Regions from separate parts of the Bradyrhizobium sp. LB8.2 genome, predicted to be linked through region 2. Evidence: predicted binding sites of a transcription regulator. Region 2 holds the regulator's gene; the other holds the start of a gene.
The links. Region 2 encodes LexA, which represses DNA repair genes until DNA is damaged. Its sites were predicted from a motif close to TGTTCNNNNTGTGTTCNG; they were not measured.

Region 1: ABIB06_RS14280 (YifB family Mg chelatase-like AAA ATPase) is a predicted target of LexA. The motif match lies at 3,390-3,407, and genes of this name have one in related genera.

The regions. Positions count from the first base shown of each region.
Region 1 covers NZ_JBEPQV010000009.1:184,322-195,177, forward strand. Annotated here, with positions in the region: gene ABIB06_RS14270 (ATP-binding protein) at 1-1,076, opposite strand, end outside; gene ABIB06_RS14275 (hypothetical protein) at 1,217-1,684, opposite strand; gene ABIB06_RS14280 (YifB family Mg chelatase-like AAA ATPase) at 1,793-3,331, opposite strand; gene ABIB06_RS14285 (PilZ domain-containing protein) at 3,560-3,805, shown strand; gene ABIB06_RS14290 (tetratricopeptide repeat protein) at 3,942-4,727, shown strand; gene ABIB06_RS14295 (CpaE/TadZ family protein) at 4,802-6,091, opposite strand; gene ABIB06_RS14300 (CpaD family pilus assembly protein) at 6,088-6,822, opposite strand; gene ABIB06_RS14305 (type II and III secretion system protein family protein) at 6,887-8,404, opposite strand; gene cpaB (Flp pilus assembly protein CpaB) at 8,415-9,239, opposite strand; gene gshB (glutathione synthase) at 9,549-10,493, opposite strand; gene ABIB06_RS14320 (YraN family protein) at 10,504-10,856, opposite strand, start outside.
Region 2 covers NZ_JBEPQV010000028.1:12,874-23,729, reverse strand. Annotated here, with positions in the region: gene ABIB06_RS28230 (TetR/AcrR family transcriptional regulator) at 135-671, shown strand; gene ABIB06_RS28225 (DMT family transporter) at 742-1,593, shown strand; gene ABIB06_RS28220 (S41 family peptidase) at 1,694-3,031, opposite strand; gene ABIB06_RS28215 (alpha-hydroxy acid oxidase) at 3,328-4,461, shown strand; gene ABIB06_RS28210 (HAD family hydrolase) at 4,475-5,101, shown strand; gene ABIB06_RS28205 (hypothetical protein) at 5,270-5,461, shown strand; gene ABIB06_RS28200 (molybdopterin molybdotransferase MoeA) at 5,688-6,899, shown strand; gene lexA (transcriptional repressor LexA) at 7,076-7,777, shown strand; gene ABIB06_RS28190 (hypothetical protein) at 8,167-8,601, shown strand; gene ABIB06_RS28185 (ComEC/Rec2 family competence protein) at 8,740-10,856, opposite strand, start outside.

The DNA.
Region 1 (10,856 bases), on a different contig from region 2:
CCGGCAAGGTTGAGCAGAACCTGGCGCAGCCGCGCGGCGTCGCCGACCAGTTCGAGCGGCAGGCGCTCGTCGACATAGGCGGCGATCTCGAGGCTCTTTGCCTGCGCGCGCGGCGCGAGCAGCTCGGTGATGTCCTCGATCAGGGCCGACAGCGCGAAGGGACGCTGCTCGAGATCGAGCTTGCCGGCTTCGATCTTGGAATAGTCGAGCAACTCCTCGATCAGCGCCATCAGCGCTTCGCCGGAGGTTTTCACGGCCTTGGCGTAGGTCGTCTGCTCCGGCGTCAGCGTGGTGTCGAGCAGCAGGCCGCCCATGCCGATGATGCCGTTGAGCGGCGTGCGGATCTCGTGCGAGGCCATGGCGAGGAAGCGCGATTTGGCGCGGTTGGCGGCGTCGGCCTGGTCGCGGGCGTCGGACAGCGCACGCTCCGTCTCGGTGCGATCGGTGACATCGCGTCCGACACTCTGCAATTCGGCGGGCTGGCCGGCGTCGAGGCGGACATAGCCTTCGCGCCAGGCAATCCAGCGCGCGCCGAGCGGGGTTGCGATCTTCTGGTCGTGAATGCGCGTGCCGTTGCTCTCGCGGGCGCTGTCACCCTGCTCCAGCACGTCGAAATCAAAGCGCGTGCCGACCAGCGCGCCGCGCGCCTGCACCGCGAGCGCGCAATAGGCTTCATTGGCGAAGGTGATGCGGCCGCTTCTGTCGCGTAGCACGATCAGATCGCCCTGCTGTTCGAACAGGCTGCGGGCGCGTTCTTCCGCTTCCTTCAGCTCCCAATTGCGGTCGATCAGTGCTTCGTTGTGGGCGGCCAGCGCACGCATCCGCTTGTTGACGAAGCGCAGGCGCATGCTGAGCGTGGCAAGGCCGAGGCAGGAGAGCGCGAACAGGAAGCTGGCGCCGATCGCAAACGCGTTGGGATCGTAGCCGGAATTCTCCGACCGGCTGCCGGAGACAAAGCCATAGGCGCCACCGAAGGTCGCCGAGAAGATCATGAAGGAGCGGATCGCGAAGGCGATTTTGGGGTACTGCCGCCTGAAGCGGCGCATGCGCACCTTGATCCGGAACGTCCGACCCATCGCCACCGACCCGACTGTTTTCTTAAAACCCTGTGCTCGCTGTAAACGACGATGTCCCGCCGACCTTGCGAACAGTTTGAGGATTTGCGGCCGCCTCCAAACAGGGTTGACGAAGCATTAACGGCTCAGAGCGAGGCGGCTCAAAGCGAAGCGGCCTGGAGATGGCGATGGCCGCCGTGGGCGCCTACGATCAGCGCCGCCGCCTCGCGCTGCGAGAACGTCTTCGAGCGTACATAGACGCGGTAATCCGCCGGCCCCTCGGTGGAGAGATAGATCACCTGGCCGCCATCGACGGGCTGCGCCGCAATCGAGATCAGGCGGGTCGAAGGATTGGCCTGGCAGGTCTCCGATTCCGAACCGAGGCCGTCGTCGACGACGGCGAAGTCTGCCGCGTCCGCATCCTCGGTGATCTGAACCCGCACCGTGGCCAGGGCGGGATCATCGGTGAAGGCGACGTGCACGCCGGCGGTCCAGAACAGCGACGTCAGCTCGACCGAGGTTTCGCCCAAGGCGATGCAGGGATGCGAGACCGATCCGATCTCGCTGCGGGCAAACACCGCAGCCGCGAGCAAGGGAACGACCGAGGCCAGGATCTTGAAACGCAACATGACACGCTACTCGCCGGGCCCCGGAAAACTCGTGGCGGGAACTGATGGGCCTTATGGTTTGCAGAGCGTAAAGGAAACTCGTTACCGCCGGGTTGATGCGCGTTCACATCACGCCATCTGACGCACATCCTCCGCGAGTGCGCGGTAGGACAGCGCCTCGGCGAGGTGCAGCCGGCCGATCTTGTCGGCGCCGTCGAGGTCGGCGAGCGTGCGCGCCACCCGCAGCACGCGGTGATAGCCGCGCGCCGACAGCCGCATGGTCTCGGCGGCGTCACGCAGCAGTTTTTGGCCCTGCGCGTCCGGCTTGGCGATCTCCTCCAGCACCGAGGCCGGCGCTTCGGCATTGGTGCGGACCTTCGGCAGCCCCGCATCCGCGTAGCGCGCGAGTTGGATGTCGCGCGCCGCCGCCACGCGCGCGGCGACCTCGGCCGAACCCTCCGCGGGCGGCGGCAGGATCAGATCGGCCGCGGTCACTGCGGGAACCTCGATGCGCAGGTCGATCCGGTCCATCAGCGGCCCCGAGATGCGGGTCTGATAGTCGCCCGTGCAGCGATCGATGCGGCCGCGCTTGCAGGCATAGCCGGGCTCGAACGCATTGCCGCAGCGGCAGGGATTCATCGCCGCGATCAGCATGAAGCGCGCAGGGTAGGTGACGCGGTGATTGGCGCGGGACACCGAGACCTCGCCGTTCTCCAGCGGCTGCCGCAGCGAATCCAGCACGCGCGGATCGAATTCGGGCAGCTCGTCCAGGAACAGCACGCCCTGGTGCGCGAGCGAGATCTCGCCGGGCCTTGCGCGCATGCCGCCACCGGTGAGCGCGGCCATGCTGGCGGAATGATGCGGCGAGCGGAACGGCCGCCGCGCCGTCAGCGCACCGCCCTCGATCTCGCCGGCGACGGAGGCGATCATCGAGACCTCCAGCAGTTCGCCGGGGGAGAGCGGTGGCAGGATCGAGGGCAGGCGCGCCGCGAGCATCGATTTGCCGGCGCCGGGGGCGCCGATCATGAGCAGATGATGCCCGCCGGCGGCCGCGATCTCCAGCGCCCGCTTGGCGCTCTCCTGGCCCTTGATGTCGCGCAGGTCGAGCAGCGAGGCGGCGGCTTCGTGCACCTTCGGCACCGGCCGCGACAGCACCTGCGTCCCTTTGAAGTGGTTGGCGATCTGAATGAGTGAACTTGCGGCGATGATCTGGATGTCCGGGCTCGCCCACGCCGCTTCGGAGCCGCAAGCCGCCGGACAGATCAGTCCCTCCTCGCGCACATTGGCGCCGATCGCGGCGGGAAGAACACCGGCCACCGGCGCGATCGATCCGTCGAGGCCGAGTTCGCCCAGAACGGTGAATCCGGTCAGCGCATCAGGGGGAATCGCGCCGATCGCCCCCATCAGCCCGAGCGCGATCGGCAGGTCGTAATGGCTGCCTTCCTTGGGCAGATCGGCGGGCGCGAGATTGACAGTGATCCGCCGCGCCGGCAGCGCCAGGCCCGAGGCGATCAGCGCCGAGCGGACCCGCTCGCGCGCCTCCGACACCGCCTTGTCCGGAAGACCTACGATCGCGAAGGCCGGCAGACCCGGCGCGACCTGCACCTGCACGTCGACCGCGCGGGCCTCGATCCCCTCAAAGGCGACGGTAGAAACCCGCTGAACCATGCCCGAACCAGCCTGCCCTCTTGCACAATTAGGGGTAGCAGAGCGGGGCGGGTCTTGCAAGAACAATACGGGAACGTGTTGAGGAGAGCTCGAAGGCCCTAACCAATTGTAAACACGATCAGGACACTACGCCTCGAATGCGCGCGGCTCTCCTCAGCACATTCCAACGAATGTCCGCTACTCCTAAGGCTGCGGGATGGGCCGTGGTCTAACGGGTGAACAATTCAAATGCTTGCAAATCGCCGGAGAAGCGAACGTCGGGGCTGCACTCGGCTCGCCAAGATTCACTTTGGCTCGGGCTCGCTGCCGAGGGATTGCACGATCACGGATATTTCGGATGGCGGCGTGAAAGTGGTGGCCGAGTTTCTTGAGGTGCCGCCGCAATTCACCATCATCTTCGCGCCCGACTATTCCCGCCAGTGCCGCCTGCGCTGGCGCATCGGCTGCGAGTTCGGCGCTGAATTCACGGACTAGGCGAGCATGATCCGGAAAAGTGTGAAGCGGTTTTCCGAAAAGATCATGCTCAAACAATAGACAGAAGCGCGCTTCCTTAACGGGACTTTAGCGTTAATCGGTAAGCATCTCTGATCAGTCGCCGAGTGATCAGAGTATGTCCAAGCGTTTGTCCGTTGCCTCTCCTCCGGCGAGATTTCTGTTTTCCGCGCTTCTGATCCTGGCCCTCGGCGGCTGTCAGACCACAGGCATCGAGGACATCACCGGCGCCCTCGGCGGAAAGTCGGAAACGGCCGGCAGGCTCGACGCCAAGCCGGACGTGAAGCCGGACATGGACGCGCTGCGTGAGCGCTATCGCGCCAAGCCTGGCGATCCCAACGTCGCACTCGAATACGGCAAGGCGCTGCGCCAGACCGGCCAGCGCGCGCAGGCGCTTGCGGTGCTGGAGCAGGCCGTGCTCGCGCATTCCACCAACAAGGCGGTGCTCGCCGGCTATGGCCGCGCGCTCGCCGACAGCGGCAATTTCCAGCAGGCGTTCGACGTCCTCGGTCGCGCGCATTCGCCTGAAGATCCAGACTGGCGCATCCTGTCGGCGCAGGGCGCCGCGCTCGATCAGCTCGGCCGCAGCGAGGAGGCGCAGCAATATTACGCCACCGCCTTGAAGATCGTGCCCGAAGAGCCGTCGGTGCTGTCCAATCTCGGACTGTCCTACATGCTCCAGAACAACCTTCCGCGGGCCGAGGAAACGCTGCGCCGCGCGAATTCGCGCAACCCCGCCGATTCCCGCGTGCGCGCCAACCTCGCGCTGGTGGTGGGGCTGGAAGGAAAGCAGGCCGAAGCCGAAACCATCGTGAAGGCCGATCTGCCGCCGGATCAGGCGGCGGAAAAGGTCACGGCGCTGCGGCAGTTGCTGGCGAAGAAGCAGCAGCGGGCGGACAAGTAACCCGCCGACTGCCTGGTCTTGCCGCGTTGCTTGACGCGAACCGGTATCCACTTCGCGCGAAAGCGCGCTTGCGCTTACGACGCCTTGCGATGCGGGGCCGACCCGCGCCCCGACCTGCCCTTCAGCTTCTTCAGGAGCGGTCCGAGCAGCGAGCGCTTCGGCTTCTTCACCTCGCCGCGCCCGGCGAGGCGGTTCGCCATGTTCTGGAACAGCTCGGTGGTGCGGTGGCTTTTGGAGACCTCCGCAATCATCTGGCCGTTGTTGGCCGCGGTGGAGAACAGCTTCGAATCGAACGGGATCACCGCGATCGGCTGGCTCTCCATGGTCTTGGCGAATGCCTTGACCTCGATCTCCGCCCGCTTGGGCATGCCGACCTGGTTGATGCAATAGAGCGGCGGCCGGTCGTTCGGCCGCGCCGCCTTCAACACGTTCAGCATGTTCTTGGTGTTGCGCAGGTTCGCAAGATCTGGCTCGGCCACGATCACGATGTCGTCCGCGTTGACCAGCGCGCGCCGCGTCCAGCCCGACCATTGATGGGGAACGTCGAGCACGATGCACGGCGTGGTCATGCGCAGCGTGTCGAACACCGCGTCGAAGGCCTCCGCGCCGAAATCGTAGACGCGATCGAGCGTCACCGGCGCGGCGAGCAGGCTGAGCCGCTCGGTGCATTTGGCGAGCAGGCGCTCCATCAGCGCCGTGTCCGGCCGGTCCTGCGACAGCACCGCATTGGCGATGCCCTGCATCGGGTCCTGGTTGTAGTCGAGACCCGCGGTGCCGAAGGCAAGGTCGAGATCGATCACGACGGAGTCGAGCGCGAGATCGCGGGCGATGGTCCAGGCCACATTGTGCGCGACGGTGGAGGCGCCGACGCCACCCTTGGCGCCGACCACCGCGATGACGCGGCCGGTGATGATGGTTTCGGACGCCGAGAACAGGCTGCAGATCGAGCGGACGACGTCGAGCGTTTCGACCGGTCCCACCACATAGTCGTTGACGCCGCGGCGGACCAACTCGCGATAGGGCGCGGTGTCGTTGGGATTGCCGATCACGACCACACGGGTGCCGGGATCGCAGACGCCGGCGAGGTCGTCGAGCCCTTCGAGGATGTCACGCGTGCCGTCGGATTCGATCACGATGACGTTCGGCGTCGGCATCGTTTCATAGACTTCGATGGCCGCGGCGAGGCCACCGTCCTTGGCGGTGAGATGTGCCTTGGCAAGACGGCGATCCTGCCCGGCCGCGGTCATCGCGGCGAGCGTCTGCGCGGTCTCGCAAAAGGCCTGCACGGAGATGCGAGGAACCGGCGCAATGTGTTCCTCGGGATGCTGCGGATCGTCCGCTTCTTCGTCGTGGACGCTTGTCATCTGCCTGTGTCGCTGAGTTTGGCCTTGTCGGCCTCTGGATTGGCGGTCGCGATCGGCGTGCCCTTGCGATAGCGCTCGAAGGCGATGTCGCGCCGTGCGGTATAGACCGGCGTCTCGGACCGCGGCTGCTCGAGGTCGGCCGGATTGTCGATCATCGCCGCGAGATTGCGCTGGGTGGCGCAGCCCAGATTGAAGTAGGGCCGGTTCTCGTTGTAGCCGGGATCGAGAATGTTGGGGCCGACGTCTTCGGGCCACAGCCCGCAGGGGCCGGCGACCGCGGCGATCCGCGAATAGCTCAGGCGGATGGTGGGCAGCAGTCCGGGATCCTCGGGCCGATAAGGATGCTGGACGATCGCACGGGAGGGTACGCCGCCGGATGCGAGCACGGAGCGGATTTCGTGATAGGTCGCCGCCGCCGCGCGCGAATTCGCGGCGTCGACGGGGACGTCGACGACAACCGAGCCCGTGCCTTCGCGGCCCCAGTCACGGGCAACGCCAGCGACGTCCGAGCGCTGTGCGGCCGAGAGGCCGCCGCGAGCCTTGCCGACGAAGATCACGATCGACTTCTTGGCTTCCTGCACCGCGATCGGGTGACGCTGGCGATAGTCGGTCGGCACCGTCTGGGTGACGGTCTCGCCGGTGGTGTTGCAGGCGCCCAGCATGACGGAGAGTCCCGTCAGTGCCAGCGCGACGCTCAACTTGCGACGTCGATCGGCCATGGTTTTCGTCATCGCTTCATCCCCTCTTGCCCTCTTGCCCGTCCCTCGCCTCGTTCCCCAAGCCGTCCGTTCGTCATCAGTCGATGATGAAACCGAAATCGTCGGGCGTGCCCGCGATCGGATCGACGCGGCGCGCGATGCCATAGAGACGGTTCATGCGGCCGAGCAGCGCCGTCTGGGCGTCAGACGCCGGCGCGAAGCCATCGTCGGGCCGCGACAATTCCTTCTGGGCCACCGCGCGCACCACATAGGGCGTCACGATCACCATCAGCTCGGTCTCGTTGTTGACGAAGTCCTGGCTGCGGAACAGCGCGCCGAGGATCGGCACCTGGTCGACGCCGGGCAGGCCGTTGATCGCCTGTTTGGTCTGCTGCTGGATCAGGCCGGCCATCGCCATCGAGCCGCCCGAGGGAATTTCCAGCGTTGTTTCGGCGCGGCGGGTCTGGATCGAGGGGATGGTGATCGAGTTGGTCGAGGACGAGGATAGCGCCTGGGTGACCGTGATGGCGCTCTGGCTCGACAGCTCGGACACCTCAGTCATCACGCGCAGGCTGATTCGGCCCTCGCTGAGCACGACCGGAGTGAAGTTCAGGGAGATGCCGAACTTCTTGTAGGTGATCTGGGTGGTACAGACGTGGGTGACCGGATCGCAGGCATAGCCTGACGGAATTGGGAATTCGCCGCCGGCGATGAAGGTGGCGGATTCGCCGGAGATCGCGGTCAGGCTCGGCTCGGCGAGCGTGCGCATGACACCGGCGCTTTCCATCGCGCGCATCGTGGCGCTGACGGTCGCGACGCCCTTGGTGAGGCCGGCAACGCCTAATCCGTTGTTGCTGACGATCGGTCCGCCGCTGACCGAGAACGGGTTGGAATTGTTGAAGTTCACGACCGCGGTGCCGGCGTTCAGGCTGGCGCTGAGATCGACGCCCAACTGCTTGACGATATCGCGGCGCACTTCGCCGACGACGACCTTGAGCATCACCTGGTCGCGGCCGCGCACGACGATGTTGTTGACGACCTTCTCGGAGTTGCCGACCAGCTTCGCGGCGACGTCGCCGGCCTGCTGGGCCTCGACCGGGCTCGACACCGAGCCGGTCAGCATCACGCTGTCGCCGACGCCTTCGATCTGCACGCCCGGCAGCGATTGACGCAGCGCCGCACGCATGCCGTTGAGGTCGCGCTTCACCGCGATGTCATAGGCGGCGACCTGCTGGCCGTCGGCGCCGAAGAACACGACGTTGGTCTGGCCGACCTGTGCGCCGATGATATAGGCGCGTTGGGCCGAGCGGATCACCGCATTGGCGATCTTGGGGTCGGCCACCAGCACGTCCTTGACCTCGCGCGGCAGGTCGATGACGGCGGATTTGCCGACGCCGAGCGACAGGAAGCGCGTCCTCGCCGGCGCGATCGTCGCGACCGACGCCACATCGAGATCCGGTGCCTGCATCGGCGCCTGGTCGCCGACCGGCGCATCTGCGGCGCTGACGATATCGGGGGCTGCGAAGAGCCCCAGGATCAGCATCGTCCCCGTCCAGAACGAGCGCGCGCGATTCCCCCGAATGCGCATGCCGGTCCGATCATCCCCGTAGTTCATCATGTCCCCATCACTTCTGTGACGTCAGTTGCCGCGCCTGCACGCCGTAGCGAATCACGTTGATCCCGCCGGGACGCTTGATCGCCTGGTCCTCGGGCGTGCCGTCGACCGAGTTGGCATCGACGATGCTGCGGAGCGCGAGCGACAGCGTGCCGCTCTGACGCGCGGCCGATAGCGTGGCGACCTGGTCGGGCCTGAGCTCGAGCGTGACGGTCTTGCCGACGACGGCGTTCTGGCCGTCCTTTTCCTTCGGCGCCTGGTCGATCGCGAGCACGCGGATATTGGTCAGGATGACCTCGGACAGGACGAGGTCGTTACCGCCGGTCGGGCCGTTGCTGTTGTTCGCGCCGTCGGGATTCTTCAGGCGGCGGGTCAGCACGACGTCGACGCGGTCATTCGGCAGGATGAAGCCGCCGGCGCCGGTCTCGGCTGAGAGTTCGGTGGAGACGGCGCGCATGCCCGACGGCAGGATCGCGGCCATGAAGCCGGAGCCTTCGGCCTTGACCAGCTTCTGCTCGCGGATCGGCTCGCCTTGCATCAACGGCACGCGCGCGATCGAACCTGCGATCTGGGTCTGCGCCTCGGGCCTGTTGTCGCGCCGGATGAAGGCGCTGCTCGCGGTCGCCGCCGGCCAGACCTGCCATTGCAGGTCATCGGGCTTCACGGCCTGGCCGAGTTGGATGTCGTTCTTGGCGACCAGCACCTCGACCGTCGGCAGCTTCTCGGCGACGGGGAGAGCGGGCGCGGGCCTGTTCTCATAGCCGCTCGCCAGATACGCAGCGACGCCGCCGGCGCCCAGCGCGATGACGAGAACGACAATGCGTGCGGTGTTCATACGCCTCTACTCTTACGCGGGGCACTCGAACCGCACCTGGCGGGTTCCCCGACGTCGATGAGTAGGCAGTAAAAGTATAAGGGGTGTTGCGAGGCCGAATGTGAGCGCGGGCGGCGCTGCGGTCTTTCGGCAGATGGTGAACGTCGCGTTAGCCGGTCGGCCACCGGCTCCGTAGTTTCACGCAGCGGCCCACGCGTTAGAATGATGCGCGCCGCGTCATGGTGAATGGGTGGTTAGTGGTGTGCGCGCGGAGCAGCGTGCGCGGTGCGTAGCCCGGATTTTTCTTCACTCCGGGCTACGCACCGGTGCCTACTTCGCCCGCTTCTGCTCGATGACGTCCCAGAGTTTTGCCGCAACGTCAGGGCCGCCGAGATTTGCAATCGCGCGAATGCCGGTTGGCGATGTCACGTTGATCTCGGTGAGGTTGCCGTTGATGACGTCGATGCCGACGAACAACAGCCCGCGCTCGCGCAGCGCCGGCCCGACGGTGGCGCAGATCTCGCGCTCGCGCGGTGTGAGCTCGGTCTCCTGCGCTGCGCCTCCGCGCACCATGTTCGAGCGGAGGTCGTCTGCGGCCGGGACGCGGTTCACCGCGCCGGCGAACTCGCCGTTGATCAGGATGATGCGCTTGTCGCCGTGCTTCACCTCGGGGATGAACTGCTGGATCACCCAGGGCTCCCTGAAGGTCACCGAGAACATGTCGAACAGCGACCCGAAATTCATGTCCTGGGGCATCACGCGGAATACCGCCGCGCCGCCGTGGCCGTGCAGCGGCTTCATGACGACGGCGCCGTTCTTGTCGCGAAAGGCGTTGATCTCGTCCAGGTCGCGCGAGATCAGCGTCGGCGGCATCAGCTGCGGAAAGTTCATCACGAGCAGCTTTTCCGGCGCATTGCGCACCGAGGCGGGATCGTTGACGACGAGTGTCTTCGGATGGATGCGTTCGAGAAGGTGGGTCGAGGTGATGTAGGCGAGGTCGAACGGCGGGTCCTGGCGCAGCAGCACCACGTCGAAGCCGTTGAGCGCCTCGCGCCGGGGCTCGCCCAGGGTGAAGTGATTGCCGGGCTCGTCGCGTACGGTGAGCAGCTGGACGGGGGCGACGATCTCCTCGCCGACCATCGAGAGCTTGTCGGGCGTGTAATAGGACAGGCCGTGGCCGCGCTTCTGCGCCTCCAGCAGCAGCGCAAAGGTGGAATCGCCCTTGATGTTGATGCGGGCGATGGGATCCATCTGGACGGCGACGTTCAGTTTCATGGTCTGCCTTTCAGGTCGAGGCGTCGAATGCCGCCAACACATGGCGTGGAAGTGACCGCGGCGCAATCAGCATGGCATCGAATCGCATTTCAAATTCCGCATGCTCGGGATGCGCGACGAGCCAGCCTTGCGCGGCATTGATGATGCGCTGCTGCTGGCGCGGCGTCACGGCGAAGGCGGCGTCGTCCAGCGTCGCGCGCGCCTTGACCTCGACGAAGGCGATCAAATCGCGGCGGCGCGCCACGATGTCGATCTCGCCATGCGGTGTGCGGTAGCGTTTGGCGAGGATGCGGTAGCCCTTGGCCATGAGATAGGCTGCGGCGCGGCTTTCCGCGGAGATGCCGGTGCGGAACGCGGCGACGC
Region 2 (10,856 bases):
CCAAACGGCGCGAGCGACCGCTCGGAATTGAAGACCATTTGGTCTATATATCGGAGATGCGCCGCCAAAGCCCAGTGCAGTTGCCCCGTGGCCGTCCCCGAAGTTTCGACACGGAAGCCGCTGTCGAACAGGCGATGGGCGTGTTCTGGTCGCGCGGCTATCACGCCACGGCGCTGCCGGACCTGCTTCGAGCGACGAAGCTATCGCGTGGCAGCCTCTACGCCGCGTTCGGGGACAAGCACTCGCTGTTCTTGCGTTCACTTGATCGCTACGTCGCCGATGCCGTGACGCGGATGGACGTCGAACTCGACCCCCGCAGAGAGCCGGTCGACGGCCTGCGGGCCTACCTTGCCGGCTACGTGGAGCGAACGAGCGGTGCCAATGGTCGGCGCGGATGCCTGCTGGTGGCCACGGCCATGGAACTGGCCGGCCGTGACGCTGAAGTTGATCGCCGCATCGGGAGCTTTTTCAAGGCCATGGAGGCCAAGCTGGCTGATGCCCTGTCCCGTGCGAAGGCGGCGGGCAAATTGGCCGATGGCGTCGAGCCTTCCAGTGCCGCCCGAATTCTCGTCTGTTTCCTTTGGGGGCTACGAGTGGTCGCGAAAACGGCACCGACACGGATCACGTCGCAAGCCGCCGTTGACGCTCTTCTCGACCGCTTCATTAGGTAAACAACCCATGGACGCCTCCGCTATTGGCGCGTCGATATCTAGACTGATCGGTCTTGAAAGGAAGAATGCCATGTCTGCCATCCAGATCGTCTGTGCGGTGGCCGTCCCCTTGCTCTGGGGTTATCAGTTCGTGGCCATCAAGGTAGGCGTTACGGAGTTTCCGCCCCTCTTCTTCCTCGCACTGCGCTTCCTGGCCATCGCGCTGCTGCTCGTTCCGTTCGTCAAACGGCCCACGCGTGCACAGTTCGGCCCCATCGTAGCTATTTCGATTTTCCTCGGTGGGCTGAACTTCGGGCTCTTCTATGTTGGCCTTCGGCTCGGCTCGGGAAGCATGTCGGCCGTCGCATATCAACTCGCGCCGCCCTTCACCGTCCTGTTGGCGTGGCCGCTGCTCGCCGAGAGGCCGTCTCTCACCACGTCCGCCGGAGTGGTGCTTGCATTTGTCGGCGTGGTCGTATTGGCGGCGGAGCCCGGCCTGTCGGCAAACGCGCTTCCCCTGCTGCTCGTGGTCGGGGCAGCCTTCGCATTCGCCGTGTCCAACGTCTTGACGAAGCGCTACGGCCCTTTTGATCCCCTGATGTTGATGGGGTGGTCCTCGCTGCTCACGGTGCCGCAGGTCATGTTGATGTCGTTGCTCCTTGAACACGGACAACTCGCGAGCCTTGTCACCGCGGATGGACGTGGTTGGCTGGCACTCGCCTACACGATTTTCATCGGAGGAATTGTCGGGTTTGGACTCTGGTTCTGGCTGATCGGGCGTTGCTCGATGGGTCGCGTCGCCCCCTTCGGTCTGCTGCTTCCGGTGTTCGCCCTGATGTCGAGCGTGTTGTTTCTTGGCGAACACATGACCTCAAAGTTGATCATCGGCGGGCTGCTCGCGATGTCCGGCGTTGCCATGACGCAGTTGAGACCGAGCGCTTGACCGATGTGAACCTGGAAGTCGCGTCGTTGCAGCGTCCCAAACGAATTCGCCCAGGAGCGGTCATCCACTCCCGGGCGATCGATGTCTGGAATCGCGAGACTTAGTTCGGCACCGCAGCCTTCGGCGCAGGCTTGGCCGCGACAGCATTCGCGGTTTGGCCGTGCAGGAAGTCATAGGCCGTATGTAGCGCCTTGTCGTCCTTCTCTTCCGGCGGAACATAGGACTGTGATCCGGTCTGCTCCGTGCCATCGGCCGCCTGAAGATGGCCGCGCATCTGGGACTCCGCCATGGTGTCCATCCGGCCCTTCAGCTCAGGCGGCACGTCCTGGAGGATCTCGATGTCGGGCGCGATGCCCTGGGCCTGGATCGAGCGGCCCGACGGCGTGTAGTAGCGCGCCGTGGTCAGCGCCAGCGCACCGTTGCGGGCACCGAGCGGAATGATGGTCTGCACCGAGCCTTTGCCGAACGAGCGCGTGCCGATGATGGTCGCGCGCTTGTGGTCATGCAGCGCGCCGGCCACGATCTCGGAGGCCGAAGCCGAGCCGCCGTTGACCAGAACCACGAGCGGCTTGCCCTTGGTGAGGTCACCGCCGTGCGCGGTAAAGCGCTGGGTCTCTTCCGCATTGCGGCCGCGGGTCGAGACGACCTCGCCGCGCTGCAGAAACGCGCTCGACACCGACACGGCCTGGTCGAGCAATCCGCCCGGATTGTTGCGCAGGTCCATCACGTAGCCCACGAGCTTCTCCTGCGGGATGTCCTTGGAGATCGACGCGATTGCCTTCTTCAGGCCGTCGGTGGTCTGCTCGTTGAACGAGGAGACGCGGATATAGCCGATATCGCCATTCTCGACGTGGAAGCGGACGGGGCGCACATGGATGATCTCGCGCTTGATCGCGACGTCGAGCGGGGCGTCGGCCCCCTTGCGCACGATCGTGAGCTTGGTCTGGGTGTCGACCGGGCCCTTCATCTTGTTGACGGCCTGCTCGAGTGTCATGCCCTGCACGGCATCGCCGTCGATCTTGCTGATGAGGTCGCCCGACATGATGCCGGCCTTGGACGCCGGCGTGTCGTCGATCGGCGAGACGACCTTGACGAGGCCCTCCTCCATCGTGACCTCGATGCCGAGCCCGCCGAACTCGCCGGAGGTGGTCTCCTGCATCTCGGTCCAGGCCTTGTCGTTCATGTAGCGCGAGTGCGGATCGAGCGCGGTCACCATGCCGGTGATCGCACCTTCGATGAGCTTGGCATTGTCGGGTTTCTCGACATAGCTCGCCTTCACCCGCTCGAATACTTCGCCGAACAAATTGAGCTGGGAATAGGCGTCATCCGCGCTCGCTGCCGCCCGTGCTGCCCATACGCCGCCGTGCGGACTGGCTACCAAAAGGGTCAGACACGCGCCGGTGAGCGCGCCCAAGGGGAACAGCAGGGTTTTCCGCATGGATAGACAGGCCTTTTTGCTTTGGGCTTCGGCTGCGCCATGCAAATGGCGATCCAGCCCGCTGTTCACAATACCATTCTGGTTTCTTCAAGGCCGAGATACCACGCCGGCGGCTAGACCGTAAAAAATCCCTTCGCCCGGGCCTAAACTTTTGGCAACGTTCCGAAACCGTTTCGCGCAAGACGGGAATCGGTCCGCCGGCCCACGCCTCGCAGCTATGCGATTTTAGGATGGTTTTGGAGGGCCGGACACGATAGGCGATGACAATAAGAGTTCAAATTCTCGGGAGGACAACAATGAATGACGCGCCCCGCACCCGGCCGGAGAGGAACGTCGAACTCGGCGCCAGCGCCGAGCCGTTCCAGAACCTGCACGAATTCATTCGCAAGGCGCGCGCCAATCTGAACCAGAACGCCTGGGACTACATCGTCGGCGCCGCCGAGACCGAGACCACGATGCGTCGCAACCGCATGGCGCTGGACGAAATCGCCTTCCGCCCGCGCGTGCTGCGCGATGTCAGCAAGGTCGTCGGCTCGGTCGAGCAATTCGGCCGCACGATGCGCCTGCCGGTGGTGCTCGCCCCCGTCGGCGCGCTCGAAATCTTCGATCCGGATGGCGCGGCGAGCGTGGCACGCGCCTGCGGCACTTTCGGTGCGGCGCACATGCTGAGTTCGGTGTCCGAGCCCGGCCTCGAGAAGACCGCCGAGGCGGCACCTGGCGCGCTGCGCCTCTACCAGCTCTATGTGCGCGGCGACGATGCCTTCGTCGCCGACGTTGTCAGCCGGGCCGAGAAGAACGCCTATGCCGCCTTCTGCCTGACCGTCGATACCGCCCATTACAGCCGTCGCGAGCGTGACATCGCCAAGCGGTACGTTCGCGAGAGCCGCCTGCGCGCCACCGGCGGCGATTTCCAGAAGGGCCTGGAGTGGCGGACGGTGAAGATGATCAAGGACAAGTTCAAGATCCCGCTGATCCTCAAGGGCATCGCGACGCCAGAGGACGCGCTGATCGCGATTGATCATGGCGTCGAGTGGATCTACGTCTCCAACCATGGCGGCCGTCAGCTCGATCACGGTCGCGGCGCCATGCACGTGCTGCCCGAGATCGTCGATGCCGTGAAGGGCCGCGCGAAAATCATGGTCGATGGCGGTGTCTGTCGCGGCACCGACATCGTCAAGGCAATAGCGGCGGGCGCCGACCTCGTCGGCATCGGCCGGCTGCAATGCTGGGCACTGGCGGCGGCCGGCGAAGCCGGCGTGGCGCGCATGCTGGAGCTGCTCGAGGACGAAGTGCTGCGTTGCCTCGGCTTGCTGGGTGCGACTTCGTTCACCGAGGTCGACAAATCCTGCCTCCATGCAGCGACCGCAACCAACGCGCCGAGCGTGTTCAGCGCGTTTCCGCTGTTCGACCACGAGCCATATCGATACTGAGTGAAAGGACGCAATGACACCGCTCTCTCCCGGCAGCGCGGATGCGCTTCTGTTCGATCTCGGCCGCGTGGTGCTCGATATCGATTTCTCCAAGGCGATCGCCTGCTGGGCGGGACATGCCGGCTGCGAGCCCGATGCCATCGTCGCGCGCTACGTGCGGGACAGCGAAGCCTATCGGCTGCACGAGGTGGGCAAGCTCAGTGACGAGGACTATTTCTCCTCGTTGCGAGATTCGCTCGGAATCGGCATTTCGGACGCGCAGTTCCTGGAAGGCTGGAACGCGATCTTCACCGGCGAAATGCCTGACATCGCCGAGCTGTTGCCGCGGGCAGCGAAGCAGATGCCGCTCTACGTCTTCTCCAATACCAACCGGCCGCACGTGGACTATTTCTCGAAGGAATATGCCGACGTCCTCCGCCATTTCCGCGAGCTGTATTTGTCGTCCAGCATCGGCCTGCGCAAACCGAATGCGGAGGCCTTCGACCACGTCGTTGCTGCGATCGGCGTGCCCGCCGGGCGTATCGTGTTCTTCGACGATCTTGCCGAGAACATTGAAGGCGCGCGGGCGCGCGGCTTGACGGCGGTGCATGTGACCTCGCCGCGTGACGTCGGGATCGCCCTCAAGGCGCTGGGGATCTGACCGCCGGCCTGGCGCATTGCCAGGCAAGCCGACCTGCCGATCCGGAACAATTTCACCCGGGGACGAAAAACCAAACACTTTGTGCATTTTTAGACAGAGTTCCGGGAACGGAATGCCACCCTCCGGACTCTTGAGTCCGTTGGGACTTCTACGGACGGATGCATCATCGTGTTGGGCAAGACCTACCTCACCAAGCAGGCCTCTCTTCTTCTTGAATTCGCCAGGACAACTTCAGACTCGGACCTTTCCGCCAAGCTCGTGAGCAAGGCCGCCGACCTGAAATCCCAGGCCGATCCGCTTCCCGACAAGGATCAGGGGTCGAAGGCGCCCGACGTAAGTCCCGAGCAGACAGGGACCTGATCGGCGCTGGCCGGGGCGCTCGTCATTCTCGTCCCTGCCATGGTCACTCTCCTGCCGATCTGTCTCGTTCTCCGGATCATGCCGCGACGGGCTTGATCTTGCCTTCCAGAACAATGTGAAGCAGCGGGATGACTGTCCCCGCTCAGCTGTTTTTGCCTCTGCGCCCGCGCTCGGCTAGAAGACTTGCGGAACATTCGCCCGAACGTGCCGAGCAGGAGTTTTCGCCGTGGCCTTGATGCCGGTTTCTGGTGCGCTTGCCGCTGTGCTGGCGGGTGCAGAGCCGCTGCCCGAAGAGATGGTTGCCCTCGACGAAGCCTACCATCGCGTGCTCGCGCGCGACGTCGCGGCCCGGCGTACGCAGCCGCCGCGAGCGATGTCGGCGATGGATGGCTACGCTGTGCGCGCGGCCGATGCCGCGACGATCGATTCGAAGCTCACCGTCATCGGCGAGGTCGCGGCGGGTCGGCCGTTCGCGGGAACGGTCGGCGCCGGCGAGGCCGTGCGGATCTTCACCGGCGGCGTCGTTCCCGACGGCGCCGACGCCGTCGTGATCCAGGAGGACACGGTCGCCGACGGCAAGCGCATCACGATCAAGGAAGCCGCGATCGCCGGACGGCACATCCGGCCCGCCGGTGTCGATTTCCGCGAGGGCGACGTGCTCCTGCGCAAGGGAAGCCGTCTCACCGAGCGCGACCTCGCGCTTGCGGCCGGGATGAATCACCCGCACCTCGCCGTTTGCCGACGTCCGAAGGTCGCGATCCTCGCCACCGGCGACGAGCTGGTGATGCCGGGCACCACGCCCGGTCACGGCCAGATCGTCTATTCCAACGGCTACGCCCTGCACGCGCTCGCTCGCAGCGAGGGCGCCGAGACCATCGACCTCGGTATTGCCGCCGACACGCTGGAGGCCACCACCGTCGGCATTCGACGCGCCCGCGAGAGCGGAGCCGACATCCTGATCACGACCGGCGGCGCATCGGTCGGCGACCACGATCTGGTCCAGCAGGCGCTGAGGGACGAAGGCATAACGATGGCGTTCTGGAAGATCGCGATGCGGCCGGGCAAGCCGATGATGCACGGGCGGCTCGGCGCGATGGAGGTGATCGGCCTGCCGGGCAATCCCGTGTCGTCCTACGTCTGCGCTTTCCTGTTCTTGGTGCCGCTGATTCGCGCTCTCTCGGGCCGTTCAGTGATTCACCATCGCCGCGAGCGCGCCGTGCTCGGCCGCGACGTCGGCGCCAACGACCAGCGGGAGGACTATCTGCGCGCGCATCTGGAGGAGCGCGACGACGGCACGCGCGTTGCCCTTCCCGTCAACCATCAGGACTCTTCGCTGCTTGCGAATCTCGCTGCGGCACAGGTACTTCTCGTGCGCGCACCGTTCGCGCCGAAAGCCGAAGCAGGCACACCTTGCGAGGTGTTGCGGCTCCCCGTGTGAGCGCCCCGACAACGCATGTTCCGCGAACTTCGCTCTGTTCACGGTAAATTAAGCAGTTGCGGAACACATATCGAACATATAGTGTCCGTTCATGATTTGTTTCGAGCGTGTAGCGGCTTATTGCTGAATTCAGCGTCTCGGAATCGAACGACATCAACCTGGAGACTTTGGTCGAGATGTTAACGCGCAAACAATACGAGCTTCTGCGGTTCATCAATGAACGTCTGAAGGAAAGCGGCGTGCCGCCCTCCTTCGACGAGATGAAGGATGCGCTCGACCTGCGCTCGAAGTCGGGCATCCATCGCCTGATCACGGCGCTCGAGGAGCGCGGCTTCATCCGACGCCTGCCCAATCGCGCCCGTGCGATCGAGGTCATCAAATTGCCCGAGCTCCAGGCCGCCGCCGGCAGCCGCCGCGGCTTCACGCCGAGCGTCATTGAGGGCAATCTCGGCAAGGTGCGTGCGAGCTCCAGCCTGCCCGCGGACGATGGTGAACGTCCGGTCGCGGTGCCGGTGATGGGCCGGATCGCGGCCGGCACACCGATCGAGGCGTTGCAGACCCGCAGCCACACTATCAGCGTACCGCCTGACATGCTTGGCTCGGGCGAGCACTACGCGCTCGAAGTGCGCGGCGATTCTATGGTCGAGGCCGGCATCCTCGACGGCGACATGGCGCTGATCCAGCGCAACGAGAGCGCCGATACCGGCGACATCGTGGTGGCGCTGATCGACGACGAGGAAGCAACCCTCAAGCGCTTCCGCCGCCGCGGCGCATCGATCGCGCTCGAGCCCGCCAACGGCGCCTATGAGGTGCGCATCCTGCCGCCGAACCGGGTGAAAATTCAGGGCAAGCTGATCGGGCTGTACCGAAAGTACTGAGCCTGTACGGCAGTCACGCAATTCCAATTGGAGTGGACGGATTGCCCGCTCCGGCTGGATAGTCATCCTGGTTCTGCACAGATTATCCGGCCGCATCTCCGGCGGTCCATCCTCGACACGCCGCGCCGAGCATCCCAGAGGCTTCGCGGCGTTCCGGTTTGAGGAGACGTCATGCGCAAGGGCATCTCCGGCCGCTGACGTGCGCGACCGAAATGCCCAGGAGCAGGCTTTGTTCCTCGCCGATTCGGGAAAGATAATGTGATCGCGGCGTGCGGAAACCAGCCGCAGATTTGCCCATAACCAAGCAGAGGCTTGTGTGTTTCCACTCTGATAGGGGCCTGCGCCTCGATAAGAGACGCCGGTTGCTATCCCAGCATGAGGAGCACCCGATGTGTGACTACAGCCTGCATGCCATCGCGTCGCGCCCCGCCGAAGTCGGCGAGACGGTCGTCACGACAACCTTCCGCGGCACCTCGACGCGTGGTTTTGCGTCCGCAGCCGATCCGACTGTGGCCGTCTGCCTGCTGCCGGGAACGGAGCTCGCCTTCGCCGACAACATCCGCTACGACAATCGCTGGATCTGGACACGCACGATCAATTCCCGTGTCGGCAAGTTCGGCAAGATCGATCCGCACATTCCCGACCGCCATCATGACGCGATCGAATTCCCCGACGGCAAATACGTGCTGGTGACCCAGCTTGTCGAAGGACAGCGCGCGACCGTGCTGCAACTGCCGGTGACGCTGCCGGCCGGCGAGCGCGAGCACAAGCCGCAGATCATGGCCAACAGGCAGCCAACCATCACGCGCCTGCCGATCGGCTGACACGGTCGCCCTCCGGCCACGGGATCGGAGGCCAGGATTGATTTGCAATCGCCGGCCGTGGCCGGCGAGGTGGTGTGGTTTGCGTCCAGCGAATCCGATCGGATGCACCAGCCGACTGCATCTCTCCGCACGATCCGATTAATCGTCGGCTTGCAAATCGATTTCCGCCGGCGTTGCGTCCTTGCTGCGTGGCGGGATCGCTTTCGGCGCAAGACTGCCGTCGAAATCACCTTCGCCTGAGCCGGCCGGCAACCAGGGACGGCTCGTGCCTCTTTCCCTCACCGCCTGAACTGCAAAGCCGTCACCACGCTGCGTCAGCGCCAGCGCGCTCTGGCTCGCGAGCCGCCGTCGATCGACCACCATCGCGGCGCAATCGGGCGGCGCGGGACGTGCCGTCACCACCAGCGCGGCGCGGTTGCAATCGTCCGCCAGCGCGTCGATGCGCAGTGCCAGCGCGACCAGCCGCCCATCGGCGAGCGGCGTCACGCAGCCGGATTCATCGCAAGACACGCCGGCGGCCAGCGAGGCGCTGGCGGCATCGCGCGGATCGGCGTCGGCAGCCAACCACTCCTTGAGCAAAAAGCTATCCTTGCTCGTCTTGATCAGGTGAAGATGTCCGTCCTTGCCCCGCACCGCGACGCTCTGGCCATCCCCGGCAATCAGGATGTCGGGCTGCCGCACCGACAGCCCCCAGAGGATCGCGACCAGCAGCACCAGTGCGCCGGACCAGCGCAGCGGCGTGCGCAACAGGCCCAGCACGATGATCCCCAGGCTCGCCGCGATCAGCGGCGCGATGCCGAAAGCCGGGATGCGGCCGATCGCGCCCGGCAATGCCGCGACCCAGCGCGAGACCACGACCATCCAGTCGATGCCGATCCCCATCAGCCACCAGAACACGCTATCGAGCCCGAAGGGAGCCGCAAGCAGCCCGAGCAGCCCCGCCGGCATCACCAGCGCCGAGACCACCGGCATCGCACCGAGATTGGCGAGCACGCCGAACGGGGTGACGCGGTGGAAGTGGAAAGCGGCATAGGGCGTGGTCGCAAGTCCCGCGATCAGCGAAGCCATGAACAGCATCGCGATCTCGCGCCCGCCCCACATCGCAACGCGCGCGGTCGCCGAATGATCGGGCGATGCGAACAGGTTCGGCATGCCGATCTGCACCAGCGCCACCAGCCCGAGCGTCGCGGCGAACGACATCTGAAAACTCGGATGCACCAGCGCCTCCGGCGCGACTGCCAGCACGATCAGGGCGGCCACCGCCAGCGTGCGGAAGGTGATGGCGCGGCGATCGACCATCACCGCGATCAGCACCACTGCAGTCATGAAGAACGATCTTTGCGTTGCGACCTCCGCGCCCGACAGCAGCAGGTAGAACGCAGCAGCGACCAGTGCCGCGGCCGCCGACCATTTCTTGATGGCGAAGCCGGCCGCCAGTCCCGGGATCAGAGCCAGCAGCGCGCGCACCGCAAAGAACACGACACCGGCAACGACTGCCATGTGGTAGCCGGAGATCGAGAGCACGTGACCGAGGCCGGAGATGAACATCGCGTCGTTGACGGGCGTGGTGATCGCATCGCGCCGGCCGGTGAGCAGCGCAGTCGCGATCGCGCGGTTGTCGCCGTCGAGCGTGGCGCGGATGCGCGCGTCGATCGCATCGCGCAGGCCTTGCATGAAGGCTGCGTAACGCAGCCGCAAGCCGCCAGTCTCAGGCGGCGCCGCCACCGTGATTGCGCCCATTGCAAAACCGGAGGCTCCGATGCCCTGGAAGAACATGTCACGCGAAAAGTCGTAGCTGCCGGGCCGCACCGGCGCGAGCGGCGGCATCAGCCGCGCCTTCAACTGCACGAAGCTGCCGACCTCCGGCGCGGTGCCCTTGCGGACCGACAGGCGAACGCGCTCGAGCCTGACGTCGCTGCGCTGCGCCTCCATCGCGGTAACGCGCAGCACGAAACGGTCGGTGCGCTCGCGGATGTCGCGAGCCTCGACGAAGCCCGACAACGACACCCAGTAGAGCGACTTTGCCAGCACCGGGTGGGCGATGCGCGCCGTCTTCCAGGTCGCGACGGTAAAGCCGGCCGCGACCGCCGCGATCATGATCGCCGGCGCGAACAGCCGGCTCCGCCGCAACAGAGCCGCGCCAAGCATGAGCGCGACGGCGGTCGTGGCAACGACCCACAGCACCGGCTCATGATCGGCGGAGAAATAAAGCGCGATGCCGCAGCTGAAAGCCACGGGCACCCACGGCAACAGCC